3 regions of the Candidatus Thiodiazotropha sp. AKAK2 genome follow, and region 2 is predicted to be linked to each of the others. Evidence: predicted binding sites of a transcription regulator. Region 2 holds the regulator's gene; each other region holds the start of a gene.
The links. Region 2 encodes FNR, which switches genes on or off when oxygen is low (the NO sensors DNR and NnrR bind a similar motif). Its sites were predicted from a motif close to TTGATNTANATCAA; they were not measured.
Positions count from the first base shown of each region.

Region 1: AC4IE8_RS10270 (cytochrome-c peroxidase) is a predicted target of FNR. The motif match lies at 4,787-4,800, and genes of this name have one in related genera.
Region 3: ppk2 (polyphosphate kinase 2) is a predicted target of FNR. The motif match lies at 2,855-2,868, and genes of this name have one in related genera.

Region 1 is NZ_JBSYOP010000022.1:315,684-321,948, forward strand. It holds gene AC4IE8_RS10240 (OmpA family protein) at 1-675, opposite strand, end outside; gene AC4IE8_RS10245 (DUF4398 domain-containing protein) at 715-1,110, opposite strand; gene AC4IE8_RS10250 (DUF3501 family protein) at 1,463-2,047, opposite strand; gene AC4IE8_RS10255 (heterodisulfide reductase-related iron-sulfur binding cluster) at 2,170-3,513, opposite strand; gene AC4IE8_RS10260 (rubrerythrin family protein) at 3,595-4,011, opposite strand; gene AC4IE8_RS10265 (Fur family transcriptional regulator) at 4,282-4,716, shown strand; gene AC4IE8_RS10270 (cytochrome-c peroxidase) at 5,023-6,012, shown strand; gene AC4IE8_RS10275 (glucokinase) at 6,095-6,265, opposite strand, start outside.
Region 2 is NZ_JBSYOP010000021.1:195,711-201,975, forward strand. It holds gene eno (phosphopyruvate hydratase) at 1-678, opposite strand, end outside; gene kdsA (3-deoxy-8-phosphooctulonate synthase) at 761-1,594, opposite strand; gene pyrG (CTP synthase) at 1,591-3,222, opposite strand; gene AC4IE8_RS08705 (sulfur globule family protein) at 3,575-3,925, shown strand; gene fnr (fumarate/nitrate reduction transcriptional regulator Fnr) at 4,321-5,079, shown strand; gene dnaQ (DNA polymerase III subunit epsilon) at 5,107-5,811, opposite strand; gene rnhA (ribonuclease HI) at 5,816-6,250, opposite strand.
Region 3 is NZ_JBSYOP010000035.1:52,077-58,341, reverse strand. It holds gene AC4IE8_RS17840 (inorganic phosphate transporter) at 1-552, opposite strand, end outside; gene AC4IE8_RS17835 (TIGR00153 family protein) at 670-1,350, opposite strand; gene ppk2 (polyphosphate kinase 2) at 1,585-2,568, opposite strand; gene AC4IE8_RS17825 (transposase) at 4,012-5,013, opposite strand; gene AC4IE8_RS17820 (hypothetical protein) at 5,528-5,998, shown strand.

The DNA of each region.
Region 1 (6,265 bases), on a different contig from region 2:
TTCCGAGAGATCCAGATTGTACTCTTCGGTACCCACGTTGTCGGTGTGGCCCTCGATCAGCACGGTCTTTTCCGGATATTCGCCCAGAAACGACGCCAGTTTGTCGATGGTGCTCATGGCGCCGGGAAGCAGATCGGTTTTACCCGACGAGAAAAGTACGTCACCCAGAGTCATGACCATACCGCGTTCCGTCTTCAGGGCCTGCAGCTCTTCAAGCTCAAGACGCAGTGCCTCGGCCTTGGCCAGTGCCTGCTCCCGCTCCATCAGCGCAGACTCCTTTTCACGAAGCGCTTCGGCCTTGGCCTGCTGTTCAAGCTGGATTTCAATCTCCCTTGCTTTCAAGCGCTCCTTGTTTTTCACTTCACCCAACTCCAGAAGCCTGTTGTTGGCCGTTTTGCGGGCAGCGATCGCCCGGGCGGTCTCGATTCGGGAGGTACCGACGTAGGTGAGTGAGTTCATATCCTCTTCGTTGTCGGCAACCGCTGCACGAGCCAGAGCCTGCTCTGCTCTCTCCAGCTCGGCCGGAGCATGGCGCAGTATATCCTCATTCTGTTTTGCTTCGGCGTAGGCTTGCTCTGCATCCAGCAGGGCTTGGCTTTTCTGAGTGGAACTGCAGGCGATGAGTAACAGGGCGAGTGCAGCGAAGATCGTCAAACGGTTAGCTATGCGGGACATGGTGTGTTCTCCATCAGAATCTGATTATGTGTGGGGCTGTCACTGCCTTTTTCTGGCACGCATGATCTCTTCTCTCAGCACCTTGATGCTGTTTTCGAGTTCGCTTACGGCTCTGTCTGCTTCCGCCTTGGATGAAATGGCCTTGGCCAGTTCCGCGTCTGCCTGGGCCTCTTCTGCAAGCCTTTTTGCTGATTCGTAGTTCTCTTTGGCCAATTCGAGTTTGGCCTGCTTAATCTTCTGCCTGGCCCGATCCATGCGTACAGGTGCATGTTTGGTGGCATCTTCATTCTCCGCCGCATTCAGAGCGGTTTCCGCTGCAGACATCTCCGCGACAGGTTTTGGCGCTGAGCTGCATCCAGGCAATGCGATGAACATCATAGTAAGGATTGCGGGTAGAGTGAGTGCCCGCCAATTTGGTATTACAGAGTTCAGCATGATGTTATTCCTTCTGTTTGAACCAGCAACTGTGGATTTTATAGTGTGCTTGGTGCCGTCTCCCGAAAAGCCATCCGGTCTCAGAGAGACGAAACACTTAGCGTCGATTATTCGAGGCTTTGTCTGATCCGTCAACCAGGCATTGGTTAAAGCGAGGTCTTAGGTCCCGAGCAGGGTCCCTTATGCATTGGCTTTACGACAGAAAACTGAGCTTCGTTAATCTGTGAGGATACCTCAGAACTGAATGATCGTAGAGGTTTGAAGACTGTAATTTGACGATTTATAACGATTCCGCACGCTGATTACAGGAGTGGCCCATCGGATTCTGATGTGCTACCGATGGGCCATTCGATCAGTTCAGGTCACTGATCAGTGAGTTTTTAACGGTGGAGTCCAACCCATCAATTGTATAATTATACTCTGCATGATCAATTCCGGCGGATAGCTTGGCGCCGTTTTTCAGGCTCTCGATCATCCCGTCAGTCAATTCGAAACGGATGAAGTGGACCGCTGAAGTTTTATCTTCCGTTGTGCGTTCAAGATCCTCATTGGCAATCGGGCGGATCTTTTCATGGCCTTCAACTGCAAACCAGATAGCGTTTTCGATACCAATCAGTTTTGCCAGCGCCTGTTTACGCTCTTCCACATCGTCATACTCCATCATGAATGTGGCCTTCCAGTTGGTGCCGTCGGGGATCAGAGGATTGTAGACATCCAGTTCGTCCTGGATGCCATCGTGTTCAAATATACGTTCGATGCGCAACATCTCCTGAATCTGATACTGCATCGTCAGCTCATCCTCGAAATAGAGCGCGGCGTGAGGTCCGATCGGTAATCTACGGCTTTTTTTGTGGTCTATGACGCGGGTCCTGAACTCCTGGCGAATACGGGAATACTCTTCGAGGCTGTAGAGGTCTTCATGGGAAAGCTGGGTCATGAGGCGCTCCTGAAATCAATCTTGTGCAAAGGTTTTTTCCATAAACGGGTTTCATCGCTAAGCGGATCTAGCGGCTTGCGATAGCCTTCATTTGCCATTTGTTGTTCTCCGTTTTATTCGTTCTATAGACCATAGGCCTGACGCATCAGGCTGATCGGATGTTGTGGCTGTCTGCCATCTCTGAGGCCATTTTCGATATGGTGGCCCGCCATCGGGCAGTCACTGCCATAACAGTCGGCTTCCGCCTGTTTTACCCGGTTGACCACCGGCTTGCCTATCTTCATGGCATGTTTGTGAAACTCGCTTTTCACGGCATAGGTGCCATCATGGCCGGAGCAGCGTTCGATGGCTGTGACCTGGGTATCAGGGATCAGGCTTAGCACCTCTTTTGTCTTGGCGCCCACATTCTGCACCCGCTGGTGGCAGGCGGCATGGTAGGCCACCTTGCCGAGGCCCTGTTTGAAGTCAGTTTTCAGTAGCTGCGATTTGTGTCTGATCATCAGATACTCGAAGATGTCGAAAACCGCATCGGCGACTTTTTTGACGTCAGGATCATCGGGAAACAGCAGCGGCAGCTCCTGTTTGAACATCAGGGCACAGGAAGGTACCGGTGCGACGATATCCCAACCCTGATCCACCAGTTTGGCCAGTACCGGAATATTGGCATCCTTAGCGGCCTCTACCGCGTCCAGATGGCCCAATTCGAGTTTGGGCATGCCACAACATTGCTCTTTTTCAGCCAGGGTTACCGGGATGTCGTTGTGTTCGAATACCGCCACCAGGTCCTCACCCACATGGGGTTCGTTGTAGTTGCCGTAACAGGTGCCGAACAGGGCGACTTTACCTTGGGTGGTGCCCGCCGGGGTGCCCTGTGCATCGATGGCAACTTTCCCAGCCAAGCGTTTACGTAGCGGCTTGCTGTGAAATTCGGGGAGTTTCGCATCGGGGTGGACACCTAGTGCGTGATCCAGGATTTCACGGAAATTCTTCGCTTTGTTGAATTGGTTGACCACGCCGGAGACAATCGGAATGCCGGCCAGTTTGCCCAGGTTGTCGGTGCTGGTGAGTAGCCGGTCGCGCAGTTTGACGTCGCCTTTTTTGTACTTCACCGCTTTCGCCCGCAGCATCAGGTGTGGAAAGTCGATATTCCATTCGTGAGGCGGTACATAGGGACATTTGGTCATATAACAGAGGTCACACAGGTAGCAGTGATCCACCACCTGCCAGTAATCCTCTTTGGCAACACCATCGACCTCCATGGTCTCCGATTCATCCACCAGATCGAACAGACTGGGAAAGCTTTGACAGAGGCTGACGCAGCGTCGACAGCCATGGCACAGATCGAAGACCCGTTCCAGCTCTTCCATTAAGCTCTGTTCGTTGTAGTATTCGGGGTTTTTCCAGTCGATTGGATGCCGTGTCGGGGCTTCCAGATTACCTTCTCGTTGACCGGTAGGTGCTGCCATGGGTATCTACTCCTGCATTGAGGCCGGGCGGCCCCTCGCCGAGGCCGCCGAATCGGGCGCTGCCCGTGCCTGATCTGGTGCTCAGTCCAGCTCGTCCAGTGCTCTCTGGTAACGGTTGGCATGAGAACGCTCGGCTTTGGCCAGAGTTTCGAACCAGTCAGCGACTTCATCGAAACCCTCATCGCGGGCGGTTTTGGCCATACCTGGATACATGTCAGTGTATTCGTGGGTTTCACCGGCGACAGCGGCCTTCAGGTTGTCGCCAGTCGGGCCGATCGGCAGACCGGTTGCAGGATCGCCGCACTGCTCCAGATACTCAAGATGACCATGGGCATGGCCGGTTTCACCTTCAGCGGTGGAACGAAACAGGGCTGCTACATCGTTGTAACCCTCTACATCGGCTTTGGCAGCGAAGTAGAGGTAGCGACGGTTGGCTTGGGATTCTCCGGCAAAAGCGTCTTTCAGGTTTTGCTCAGTATTACTACCTTTGAGTTCCATATCTGGTTCTCCGAAATGATGGTTATTGTGGAATTGCACGTTGAGCCCTGCAGGCTCTTCGCTGATGCTTAGAATAGTTCTAAAAATGATTGGAAGCGAATGGTCTTTTCAATGGCAATGATAGTTTTTACCTAATATTAAATTGTTTTTGAGAAGGAATGTGTGTAATGAATTGCAGAGCATGGCTTTGTGCGGAATATAACCCTATGTAAAATATGTTAATTATATCGGGCTGTAGAATTATCAGCCGATTGAATTTATACTCATCTGATGGATTTGAACGAACAACAACAGCCTCCGCAAAAGCGGAACACTACCCAGATGATGATCGCGCATGGGGTCAACCTGACCAAACAGCGGCGCATCATTGCGGATGTTTTGTTCGAGCGTAACCAGCATGTCACTGCAGATCAGCTCTTCGATCTGGTCAAGCAGACTGGCAGCCGGGTATCGAAAGCGACGGTTTACAACACCCTGGGATTGTTCACCCGGAAGGGATTGGTGAGGGAGATCTTTATCGATGCCTCGCGTACCTTCTACGATTCAAACAACAGCCACCACCACCACTTCTACAATGTGGATACTGGTGACCTGATCGATATCAAAGATCGTTTGGCACCCCACTTCATCGAACAGGATCTGCCGGAAGGCACATCCATGGATATTGTCGATCTGGTGGTGCGGGTTAAAAACATCAAGTCCTGAGCGATTGCCCCCTTTTCAGCCGCCTCTTCTGACAGATCAGAGAATTTCTCTCTTCGCTGAGTTGGAAACGTTGACATAAGTCAATGTTTTAAATTTAGACTAATTCTAATATTCACCTCCACACTGTATGGTTTTTAGGGTCGTCCGGAGCCGGTCACACCGAAAAAGTCCATGCAGGTCGAAAAATAAACAATGCGAATATGTTCCCAAATGGCCTGCAGCTGCCTGAGTTGAGCAGCAGGCGGATCAAGTCAGTTACTCCATGAGGATGGTTCCAGTCTTCAAGAACCTTACAGGTAAAAGGAAATGAACTTTAAAATTTCTCTGATCGCAACAGTGCTGCTAGGTATTTCAAGCCATGCTATGGCAGTGGAAGAACCCATCAAACCGATTAAACCTGTTCAGAGCATTAATCTGGGGCAGGTTGAGTTGGGCAAGAAACTCTATTTTGACCCCCGCCTGTCCAAGTCGGGCTTTATTTCGTGCAATTCATGCCACAACCTGAGCATGGGGGGCACCGATAACCTTAAAACCTCGATCGGTCATAATTGGCAGCAGGGCCCGATCAACGCGCCTACCGTCCTAAACTCCAGCCTGAACGTGGCTCAGTTCTGGGACGGCCGGGCTGCAGACCTGAAAGCACAAGCCGGTGGTCCGATCGCCAATCCGGGCGAGATGGCGGCAACCCATACCCTGGCGATTGAGGTGCTGGAATCGATCCCTCAATACATGATGGAGTTCAAGAAGGTGTTTGGCGTGGATAAAATCACCATCGATGAGGTGACCCAGGCGATCGCCGAGTTTGAGAAGACCCTGGTGACCCCCAACTCGGATTTTGACAAGTGGTTGTTGGGCGACAAGGCTGCGCTGAATGATGAGGAGCTGAAAGGCTACAAGCTGTTTAAGGAGAGTGGTTGCACCGCCTGCCATAACGGTGAAGCGGTTGGCGGCAACTCATTTCAGAAGATGGGTCTGGTCGAGGCCTATAAGACCGATAGCAAGGCAGAGGGTCTGAGTGCGGTGACCGGTAAGGATGCGGACCGCTTTAAATTCAAAGTGCCCACTTTGAGAAATGTGGAGATGACCTACCCCTACTTCCATGATGGTGAAGCGCAAACCCTGGCCGAAGCTGTTGATGTGATGGGTAGGTTGCAGCTGGGTCGTAAGTTCACAGAGGCGGAGAACGGCCAGATCGTGGCTTTTCTCAAGACCCTGACCGGGGATCAGCCATCCTTCATGATGCCGATCCTGCCACCTTCAACCGACAATACTCCGGTACCGAAACCTTTCGATTAAGTAAAAGTCGCCGGTAGGTTCAAACAGAACCGCTATCTGCATGCCACGCACCCATCTGGGTGCGTGGCTCATTCCGGGGTGATCAATCCTGCAGAGCTGCGAAGTGGGCTGCACCCTTCAGGGCCGTCTTATCATTCAGAATGACCCTCACCGGCATTGCCGTGACGATGTGCTGCATGCGGCCTTTGGCGAGAAAAGCCTGCATGAACTGACCCTCAGTCAGTAGCGGCAGTATTTGTGGTGCAATACCACC
Region 2 (6,265 bases):
TTCAATCGCCTCCAGAATCACCTCAATGGCGGATTCGTTGGATGGTAGATTGGGTGCGAAGCCCCCTTCGTCACCGACGGCGGTGGCCATGCCCCGGCCTTTGAGTACGCTCTGCAGGGCGTGAAAGACCTCAGCGCCATAACGCACCGCTTCACGAATCGAACCAGCCCCCACCGGCAGGATCATGAACTCCTGCAGATCGACACTGTTGTCCGCATGGGCGCCACCGTTGATGATGTTCATCATTGGCACAGGCAGCCGGTAGGGACCGGATGAGAGCGAGCGGTAGAGTGGTAGTGCACGCTCCTGAGCTGCCCCGTGAGCGGCGGCCAGGGAGACCCCCAGCAGCGCGTTGGCACCCAGTTTGGCTTTGTTCTCGGTGCCATCCAGATCCAGCATGCACTGATCGAGTGCAGCCTGTTCGGTGACTTCCATGCCCATCAATGCCTCTTTGATCGGGCCGTTTATGTGAGCCACAGCCTGCAGCACCCCCTTACCCAGATAGCGCTGTTTGTCGCCATCCCTGAGCTCCAGTGCTTCCCGCGACCCGGTGGAGGCACCGGAGGGGACCATCGCCCGTCCAATCGCACCATCCGCGGTAAAAACATCGGCCTCTATGGTTGGGTTACCCCGTGAGTCGAGAATTTCTCGCCCACGTACATCAACAATTTCAGACATTTCGTCTCCATCTAATTCTGTCGTTTGTTTGTATAAGCGCTATTATCATCGCTGCATTTTACATGAAGATGACTGGGCAGGCTTATAGTTCAAGTTCGATCAGGCCGCTCTGCTTGACCTGCCGGTCAACAGCCACCAGGGTTTCAAGCAGTTGAGCCATTTTCGGTAACGGCCAGGCGTTGGGGCCATCGCTCAGTGCTTTGTCAGGATCGGGATGGGTCTCCATGAACAGCCCTGAGACACCGGCCGCCACGGCCGCTCTGGCAAGCACCGGCACATATTCACGTTGCCCGCCGGAGCTTTTGCCCTGCCCGCCTGGCAGCTGCACCGAATGCGTGGCATCAAACACTACCGGGCAGCCGGTCTCTCGCATCGCCGCCAGTGAGCGCATATCCGAGACCAGGTTGTTGTAGCCGAACGAGACGCCCCGCTCACAGACCATCAGCTGTTGATTGCCGACCGCTTTCGCCTTTTCAACCACATGCACCATATCCCAGGGGGCGAGAAACTGACCCTTTTTGATATTCACCGGTAACCCCTGTCGGGCCACCCGCTGAATGAAGTTGGTCTGACGGCAGAGAAACGCCGGGGTCTGCAACACATCCACACACTCGGACAACTCTTCCAGGGGGGTATCCTCGTGTACATCGGTAAGCACCGGCACAGCCAGCTCCTGCCTTACCTTCTGTAGAATCTGCATACCCTGCTCCATACCGGGACCACGGTAACTCTCAGCCGAGGAACGGTTCGCCTTGTCGAAGGAGGATTTGTAAATAAAGGGTATCTGCAACGCCTCACAGAGCTCCTTCAACGCACCGGCACTGTCCATGGCAAGTTGTTCACTCTCGATCACACAGGGACCGGCAATCAGAAACAGGGGGCGATTCAGCCCGATCTCAAAATCACACAGCTTCACTGCCCACCATCCCTGTGCTTGCGGGCGGCCTCAATGAAACCGGAAAAGAGAGGATGCCCATGGCGCGGTGTGGAGGTGAACTCCGGGTGGAACTGGCAGGCGACAAACCAGGGATGGTCAGGAATTTCAACGATCTCAACCAATCGACCATCCACCGAGCGACCGGATACTTTCATACCGGCTGTGACAATGTCATCCAGGTAGCTGTTATTGAACTCATAGCGATGACGATGACGCTCCACAATCACATCCTTATTGTAGAGTTGATGGGTAAGGCTACCGGACTGCAGGTTGCACTCCTGACCGCCGAGCCGCATGGTGCCGCCCAGGTCGGAGTTTTCGCTGCGCTTTTCCAGTTGCCCGTCGGCGTTCAGCCACTCCACGATCAGGCCAATCACCGGATTGGGTGTCGAGCGATCGAATTCGGTACTATGGGCACCCTCCAATCCCGCCACATGACGGGCAAACTCAATCACCGCCACCTGCATCCCAAGGCAGATACCCAGATAGGGGATACGGTTTTCACGGGCATAGCGTACAGCCTCGATCTTGCCCTCTACACCCCGGTTTCCGAAGCCGCCAGGCACCAGAATGGCATCCATACCCTCCAGGCTCTCGGTGCCGCTCTTCTCGATCTGCTCTGAATCCACATAGTGAATCACCACCCGGTTGCCGGTATGCACACCCGCATGCACCAGGGCCTCGGAAAGGGATTTATAGGCTTCGGTAAGGTGAACATATTTACCCACCATGGCCACCTTCACCTCGCCTTCGAGATTATCCAGCCCTTCGAGAAAGGCTTCCCACTCCGAAAGATTGGCAGGGGGAAGATTCAGACCGAATCGCTGGTTTACCAGCTCATCCATACCCTGAGCATGCAGCAGCACCGGAATTCGATAGATGGAGTCGGCATCCACCGCAGAGATGACCGCCTCTTCAGGCACATTGGTGAACAGAGCGATCTTTCTGCGTTCCGGCTCCGGCAGGGGCTGCTCCGAACGGCAGACCAGGATATCCGGCTGAATACCGATCGAGCGCAACTCTTTCACTGAGTGCTGGGTCGGCTTGGTTTTGATCTCACCTGACGCCTTGATATAGGGAACCAGGGTCAAATGCATGAACATGGCCCGCTGATGGCCCATCTCCACACCCATCTGACGAATCGCCTCTAGAAAAGGCAGAGATTCGATATCACCGACGGTGCCACCGATCTCCACCAGACAGATATCCTTATCCCCGGCGCCGAGCAGAACGCTCTCCTTAATCTGATTCGTTATGTGTGGAATTACCTGTACCGTACCACCCAGATACTCGCCCTTGCGCTCCTTGCGGATCACCTGTTCGTAGATCTGGCCGGTGGTGAAGTTGTTATTGCACCCCATGGTGCTGTCGATGAATCTTTCGTAGTGACCGAGATCCAGATCGGTTTCCGATCCGTCCTCCGTTACGAACACTTCACCATGCTGAAAAGGGCTCATGGTGCCGGGATCCACATTGATATAGGGATCCAGCTTGATCATGGTGACATCCAGGCCGCGAGCCTCGAGGAGTGCGGCCAGTGAGGCTGAGGCGATACCTTTACCAAGCGAGGAAACCACACCGCCCGTAATGAAAATAAAACTGGTCATGAAATTCTGCTTACCAGGGTTAGAGTGCAGGGAATGGGATATAGGACGGGGGTAAACAGTACCAGATTGGCCCTCTTCACTCAATCTCGAAGGGCTGGTTGGCCACAGAGCCGTGATAACCCCCAAGGGGGGAAGAATTCGTTTGAATATCACCGCTCAAGGTCTATAATCGATTGGCGTGTTTCGCAAATAACAACTACTGAGGCAAGCAGTACTTTACCCGATCGTCCAGGCCATTTTTTTGGCCGACCTCGTTGTGAAGTCCTCAAGCATCGTATGATGGAGGCTTACGAAGCCACTTTTATACATCACCGATGGTAGTATCAAAACAATCATTTGAGAGGAAGAAAGCATGACTAAATTTGCTAAAGTTCTGAGCATCGCTGCTCTTGTAGCTGCGTCTACCAGCGCTTCTGCCTGGTGGGGCGGTCCTGGCTATGGTAACCGCGGCTGGAACAATGACGGTTGGGGCGATGGTTGGGGTGATGGCTCCGGTGATTTCAGCTTCGGCATGAGTGGTAATGCCCGCGGTTCTGGCTATGGCCGGGGTAACAACTACTACCGTGACTATGGTGGCTATGGACCTTATGGTTACGGCGCTCCATACGGCTATGGTGCTCCTTATGGCGCTCCTTACGGTGCTCCATACGGCTATCCTGCGCCTCCAGCTGCAGCACCTGCACCAGCTGCACCGGCTCAATAAGCCTACCCATGTGCAGAAAAGCCGGCCTTCTGGCCGGCTTTTTTTTGCTCCCAGCCACCCTGGATACAAGTCCTGCAATGATCCAAAGTAATAAAAAAACTAAAACGACTTGATCAACATCAAGAATTTCTGGAAAAATAGGCCGGGTGCTGGTTCACAAAAAATTGAGAGACACGGATGTGGTTGTAGGATGGGGAGACAAGCTATCCGCTCCGACAGGCTGTTTGTCGGGAATAGCGGTATAAGTGGCTCCAGTGGTTTAAACACCAACCTCTGGGAGCTGTAACGCCATTGAGGAAATTGAGGTCATCTCGGAAAGGAAATGATACCCCTTAAGCGTAAACCGTCTTTACCAAGCGTTGATATCAAAGCACCCCGCATGCCGGAGCGATCACTTGACTAGCAGAAAAGTTGTCTCATTTGAAAATATCAAGGTAGCCTGCAAGAACTGCAGTCTGGCCACTCTCTGTCTACCGATGGGATTGACACCGGATGACGTGGAGCGCCTTGACTGCATCATTAAACGGGGGCGGCCCTACCATCGGGGGGACCACCTCTACCGTGGTGGTGACAAGTTCCACAGCCTGCGGGTCATTACCAGCGGCTCGGTAAAAACCTACAGCCCCAACGAAGATGGTGGAGAACAGGTACTGGGCTTCCACCTTCCGGGTGAGCTGATCGGCCTGGATGCCATTCAGGATGATTGCCACACCTGCTCGGCGATCGCCCTTGAGACCACAGCGGTGTGCGAGATCCCCTTCTCCCAGCTGGAGTCCCTGAGCGCCATCATGCCCAGCCTGCAGCACCAGATGTACCGCCTGCTGAGCCGGGAGATCGGCCAGGATACGGAAATGCTGACCCTGCTGGGTAAAAAGAGTGCCGAAGAGCGCCTGGCCACCTTTCTGCTCAGTTTCTCGGAGCGATTCAAGCAACGGGGATTTTCAGCCAGCGACTTCTTTCTGAGTATGTCCCGTCATGAAATCGGTAACTATCTTGGCCTGGCCGTTGAAACAGTCAGCCGGCTGTTTACCCGTTTTCAGGATGAAAATCTGCTGAGAGTGGAGCGCAAGCACGTTCAGTTGCTCGACATCCCCAGACTCTACGACATCGTGCAGGGCTGCGACAGCGCCAAATCGAGTCAATCGAGGGTCTGACGAAGGGTCTGTTAGCCGATACGACTGCTACGGCTGTTTGTGCCAGATACAGGCTTCACCCATCGCTTCAAGCTGCCGCTGATGAGCTTCCAACTCGGACTCAACCGCCTGGATCACCTTCAGAGGTGGACGATCGGTGGCCAAACGACGGATATTGTCGGCCGCGCGCTCCTCACCACCCTGCCGACCCAGCTCATCATCCAACACCAGCGCTGCCTGACCGCCGGTCATCATCAGATAGACATCCGCCAGTATCTCCGCATCGAGTAGCGCTCCATGGAGCTCACGATGAGAGTTGTCGATATCGTAGCGTTTACACAGGGCATCGAGGCTGTTCCTCTGCCCCGGATGCATCTTCTTTGCCATCACCAGGGTATCGGTAACCGCGCAAAGGCTGTCAATACGCTGGGAATCATGCATCAGTTTCAGCTCATTATCGAGGAATCCCACGTCAAACGGGGCGTTGTGGATGATCAGCTCGGCGCCGCGTACATACTCCACAAAATCCTGGGCCACATCGCAAAATTTAGGTTTATCGGCAAGAAACTCGTTGGTGATGCCATGCACCTCGATGGCCCCGGCATCGATCTCCCGATCCGGTTGGAGAAACTGATGAAAATTGTTACCGGTCAGCCGTCTGTCAACCAGCTCGACACAGCCGATCTCAATGATCCTGTGGCCCTGTTCAGGCTCCAGACCTGTGGTTTCCGTATCGAGTACGATCTGACGCATCATCCTACAGCTCCTGGATGCCCTTGTTGGCCAGCTGGTCCGCCAACTCATTGCCGGGATGCCCTGCATGCCCTTTCACCCAGTACCAATCCACCTGGTGCTTGTTAACCTCGCTGTCGAGGATCTGCCACAGATCGGCATTTTTCACCGCCTTCCTGGCAGCCGTCTTCCAGCCATTCTTTTTCCAGTTGTGAATCCATTGGGTAATGCCGTTTTTGACATACTGGGAGTCGGTGGTCACAGCGACACGACTGGACCGTTTCAGCTGCTGCAACCCCTTGATGACCGCCAGCAGCTCCATACGGTTATTGGTGGTGGTGGCCTCCCCCCCATAGAGGTGCTTCTCATGATCGCCATAGCGCAAGACCACGCCCCAGCCGCCAGGCCCGGGGTTTCCCTTGCAGGCGCCGTCCGTAAAGAGTTCTACATGCTGTGTCATCGAATTCTGTTGCAA
Region 3 (6,265 bases), on a different contig from region 2:
CCATCTCTGTGCTGCCCGGAATGGATTCTCTGTGTTCAGAATGAGCTTGCGAATACTGATCATCAGCAGCAGGGCGAAGAAGCCGCCGACCAGCGGGGATACGATCCAGCTGGCGACGATTCCACCGATCTTGACCCAGTTGACCGCATCAATGCCGATGCCGACAGCGGCGAAGCCCACGATGGCACCCACTATGGTGTGGGTGGTCGAAACGGGCCAGCCTCGGGAGGAGGCGATCATCAGCCAGATGGCGGCCGCTAGCAGTGCTGCCAGCATCCCGTAGACCAATAGCTCGGGTGACCCCACGATAGAGCTGGGATCAATGATGCCCTTGCGGATGGTCTTGGTGACTGCACCGCCGGCAATGAAGGCACCGGCGAACTCAAAAACCGCTGCGATGACGATGGCCTGTTTGACGGTGATGGCGCCTGAACCCACCGAGGTGCCCATGGCATTGGCCACGTCATTGGCGCCAATACCCCAAGTCATGTAAAAGCCAAAAATGATGGCCATGATCAGAAAGATGAAACCCCATTCGGAGATAATGTCCATTGCGGACTCCTTATTCATGCGAGAGCTGCCAAAGCGCATAAAATGCACTGGAACTCGAAATATCAAGTTATGCGGAATGTGCCTGGAATTCGGCGAACCGCGTGAGATGATTGCTCTTTAACGGGCGATCAGCAGGCTCATTCGGTTGCCAACCTGCTCTGCAGAGTCAGCTAGGTTGCCGATCCACTGAATCATCTGGTACCAGAACATGACCGATACTGGACTTATCTCATCCTCTTTATCGAACAGCATTCGGGTGAGCGCAATGCCCATCTGATCGGTTTCATTTTCGGCTTCGCCAAGCTTGGCAACCATCTCTTCTACCCGGGTTGCCTCTTTTCCGCGGAAGCCGGTCTCGATCAGCTCGTCAAGTTCTTCGACAATGGTGGCGGCCTGGTAACAGGTCTCCACGCAGCGCTGCACCATGGCGGCCAGAGGCTCTTCCATTCCTGCGGGGACAGCCATGTCCCGCTGCATCATGAGTCCGGCAATGTCCTGAGAGGTATTGGCAATGCTGTCCTGCCGGTTCAGTAGTTCCAGCAAGTCGCGCCGATCCACCGGCATGAACAGGCTCTTTGGCAGGTGCGCCCGAAGGTTGTTTTTCAGGTCGTCGGCTTCCTGCTCCTTGGCAAAGATCTTGTCTTTCTGGCTCAGCAGTTTCTCCTGGTCCTTGGCGATCAGGGCGTCAAATAGAGCTGGAACCTCAGCGACACACTCTTTCGTTATTCGCATGTGCTCCTGCATAGGCTTGAAAGGGGAGTGCCCGAGTAGCGATGCGATGGGGTTGGTTGATCGCATAAAACCTCCGAAGTATTGGTAAGTGGTGTAACCAGTGGTTAACCCATGTGGACAAAAAATCCAGTTCCCGGTGGTGACTGCTGGGGTATAACCACCAAAGTAAGCTCAGGAAGTCACTCAAAGCACACTTAGACCTTAGCTTCTTCCTGCAAAAAAACCAGTTGTAAGCTCCCCCGTTACGGCAGTTTGTTGCGTTGGGTACAGCTTTGATTGTGCGTATCTTTAATCGATAGTTCAGATCTCCAAGCGGCCGTTTCTCAGCAGTTGCGCCTGCATGATTTCCTGCTCCCGGGCACCAGATATCACCACCGATGGGTCGGTTGTCAGGTCCAGATTGGTGTCTACGCGCTCGTAGGGCACCGCGTTGAGGATGGCCTTGATGGCATTGAGCCTGGCCAGGTGCTTTTTGTCCGAGCGGATGATCGTCCAGGGGGCATGATGCGTATGGGTCCGGCGCAACATTCGATATTTCATTTTGGTGAATTCGTCGCGTTTTTCCTGGATCTGTATGTCGGCCTCGTCCAGCTTCCACTGGCGTAATGGATCGATCCTGCGTCGATCGAAACGCTTCTGCTGCTCCTTGCGACTGATGCTGAAGTAGAGCTTCACCAGGATAGTATCCTGTCGTACCAGGTCGTTTTCGAATCCGCTCACGCCCTTGATGAAGTCTCGGTACTCCTTGGCAGTGCAGAAACCAAGCACCGGTTCCACCATGGCTCTGCTATACCAACTCGTGTCGAACAGCACGACCTCTCCGGCACGGGGAAGTTGACTGATATAGCGTTGAAAATACCATTGGCTGCGTTCTTCATCACTCGGCTTACCGAGAGCGACGGTGCGATAGTGTTTTTCGTTCATGTAGCGGGTGATTCGCCGGATGGCGCCGCCCTTGCCTGCGGCACTGCGGCCTTCGAAAAGGATAACCACGCGCTTGTTGTGATCTTCCAGGCACTTCTGCATCTTGATTAGCTCGGCCTGGTAGGGTTTTAGTTCCCGTTCGTTTCGATAACGCCGGATAGCGGGTTGATCATCATTTTCCGATCTGCTGATCTCTTCCTTCAGCGCTTGTATTTCGGCGACCAGCGTCTTCGGTGAGGCTATCTCTACCGTTTCGTTTTTCTCAACATCAGGGGTATCGCCACTGGGAGGAGCGAGTAAGGGGGTGGTGGGTATACTCCCCTCTAGATGAAACAGATTGGACTGTAGGTCGTTGGTCATTACTCGTTGGTCGTCCTTTTTTCCCTGCATAGTAGGGGTGGGACGTTTTTCTCCAGTTTTATTATATGTATATGCGAGATTACTAATATTCATCTACGCATGAAGCCCTTGGTTGGGGCTCTCCGGGTCTTGGCTCGCCGATCGGTGGACTCTGCCACGCTTTGATTGAACCCGGATTCCGTCTGCCCACCATCCTGGTATGTTGCAGTTTTGTTACTGATTTGTTACAGCATACGCCTGTGGAACATATGTTTCACGGGCGGATTTGTGGTTTATTGCTCTTTAGATGATTTGGGTCAAATACCTGATCTATTACCTGGTTGCGCTCTGGGTAATTACCAGGCTTCCCCCATTCGGTGCCAACCGGAAAAGGACGGGTGTCAATCGCGGTCCGACTTCTTAGTATTCACCGTTTCCGTAGCATTTTTCCCGATTTTTTTATGACAACCTGGGCAGAGATCCGCAAGGCCTCCCTGGCCTTCTGATTTTATTCGGGCAACAGTTCACCAGACAGCCTGTCCTTGATGTTGTTAACCCGCCAACTTCTGTAAGCCCCAAGCCATGGGCAACGCCGAGAGCTGCATTCACAAGTTCTCGATCCGCAACGGATCTAAGTTGATATCGTTAGTGTAGCGGTGAAGCCAAGGTGATCGACCGCATCAAGGGCCAGCGGATTGAATGGATTCGGGTCAGTTAGACGTGTGTTTCAGATATATTCAGGTAGCGGTTTTCAGTCTAGTTCGATAGCGGGGCGGTGATTCTCCTGGTACCTTATGCAAATGTGGCAACACAAATGTGTGCTATACACCTGTTACCGGCCAGTCTAGGCTCAATGAAACCTCTTTATCACCCTTAATGAATCGGACATGCGGCATGTATGAATGTGACATTCCCCGGGAACTCGATCAATTGACCGTAGATGGGTTGCACCGGTTGGCAGGGGGCATCAGGGGGGTGGGGGATTCGTAATAACGCCACCGTACGGCCGATGACGGGCCGTCTGCCTGCGCAACGAGGTTGCACTTAAAAGGAGAGCCATACATAGCTATACCTGAACCAGGCTATATTCAACGTAGCTCCATCGACATGAGACAAAATCCTGCACCTCGATTCTCGTGGGTTGAAAATAGCAATACATTCGAGATATCCCCCATGTCCATTGAGCGATATTTCGGCCCATGTGCTATCTCGCTCAGTGGAAAGGAGAAGTGATTGTGACCAGGTCGCGCAAGCAAGTGCAGATTGTATCGATCATCATATTGCTCATTGTGGCTCTGATCAAACAAAATCCGACAAAATCAATGCAAAATTGCAATCAAGGACACCCCAACTTTGCACCAACTTTGCATCGACAAAATCAATACAAATCAAGGACACCCCAACTTTGCATTAGCTCTTATCTACTGTATATAGAAACCGTAGAAATATTCCGCCCTACAAATCCTATGCGAGACAATAATTGTTTTTCGCTGCATTTTGCCCCTGGAACCAGTGCTTTTTGAGCGCAATAGCATAACTCTTGATATGTTCAAATGAACCCACCGCAGTGAAATAGTCTTTGTTATAGTTATTGATGCTTTTCAACCAGACGTCAGGTTTTAAATTCAACCGTTCAAGAATTGGTGCTAAATCTTCTGGAATCGAACCTCTCTTATCATTTCGTATCGCTCTACCTGTCCAGTCCAGCAGCCGAAAGTAGTCCTCTTCAGCAAAATCGATTCCATTGAGTGGTTCATTTCCTTTTGTTTTTGCAAATGGATACAGCTTCGTACGAGGCTGGCTTACGTTATCTGATCGCTGTTTCTCAATATAGACCTTGATACGCTCTTGTATGGACGTAAAGTCTGATTCTTCTGGTGTTTCAGCCATTGACGCCCGAATTGGATTGAGATCTACATAACTCATACAAGTCAGAACTGCACCCTCATCAAGTAAGGCCTGACTCTTGAAGCGGCCTTCGAAAAACCTGCCTTTACACTTATCTTCTTCATTTGCTTTGTGCGCTAAGTGTTCATTCAAGCAACGCATGAACCAACTGATATCATATAAGCGAAGTCGCCACTCTTCGATCAATTCAGACAGAGCAACTCGCTCAGCTGTAGTCATTGCATCACCTGATAGATAACGATCAGCCAATAAGTGACCCTTATAGAGTTGTGTCCAATTTAGAATGACCTCTCGCTCTGACCAGGATTTGGCCTTTTTACTATCTACATGTACTACAACATGATAATGATTCGATAGAATCGCATAGGCACAGATATCAATTGCAAATAGTTCAGATAGTTCCCGCAATCGATCCAACACCCATTGTCGACGATGCTCAAAGTTCTGACCGGTATAGGGATCTTCACCACATAACCATGCTCGACGAACACAGCGGGAGATGCAGTGGTAGTAAGGCGTGGATTCCAGGCTCACAAGCGCTTTACGTGCTCTTGTCATATCAACCTCCTTGTTGATTTGTTTCTTTCGATAAACCCTATATCACTTACTGTGATTTTTCAATATTTGTTGGGGTGTCCTTTATTTATTTTTTTATTTTTTAGGGTGTCCTTTATTTTTCTCCTTTATTTTTCATTTATTTTTTCACTTTATTTTTCCGCTAGCACGGACCTCTCCTGATTCGGGTCGATTTTGGGCGCTCTCAACAGGATTCCGGCTATTGATACACTGATACAACATTAGGATGCATTGCTTGGTGGCCTTTTGCCTGAACTAAACCGGAAGTCTAAGTAGGCAGTGGAAGCGGGTGGTTCAGGCGGAAATCCAGGGAGGTGAATAGATTGATGTCAGATAGGCGGATATTTCAAGTATACCCAGGCTCCAGTTTCAGCCTTGATATTCATGGGTGATAGGGGTTATTCTCCTTATACATATAGGCGCACTGACTAAGGTTGATCTGGGGCTGCCCAGTTTCTATATTTTATTTGAATAATCATGAGCAAAGGAGTTTCTCATGCCTAATACAACACCGCTTGAAAATAGATTGAAGTTTGTTATTGAACCGCAGTATATCTATGCGATAACTGCAAATGTCAGAGAGTCAGGGAGTGACGATGGTGTTTCTGAACTCTACGGTACGGTCTGCGTTAACAAAACCGCCGATTCACAATCCGATGAGTTTATCTCCTATCCCGTTTGTCTATTCACCATACACTGCTTAGGTCAAACCTTTACAGGAATGGAGGGAGTACTAAAATTTCAGCAGCATACTCCGGGTGAATATCACAATGAAGGTTACGAGTTCAGAAGCAGTGACGGCAGTTTCAGCTTTGGTAATAGTGATATCCTGACCACCAATGATATGACCTTTCCAGATCCGCCGGATTTTATCGACTATGCCAGCGGAGGTCACGGCACCTTGAACGGAACTAGCATTAATATCAACAATGTCAAATTGATCCGTATACAATGCAATCTTTGCTGAATTAGGGTTAATCAAACGCACTTGCGGACAGAGAGTCAACGACTTCGCCCGCAGTGCCGGTCAGCGGTTCCGATGAAAGAAACAATGCTGTAGCAGCTTACTAACTGCCACGGTCGGCGCCAGTTTGAGTGCCATCTCCCGATAGCGGTCGGCGCGCACTCAGCTCCGCAGCGCCTATGCAGATCCGCCATCACACAGGCCCAAATACAGGAGTTGGCCAACCAAACCGGAGGTTCGTGCTGCTCAAGAGATTCAGCGCCCGGCTGA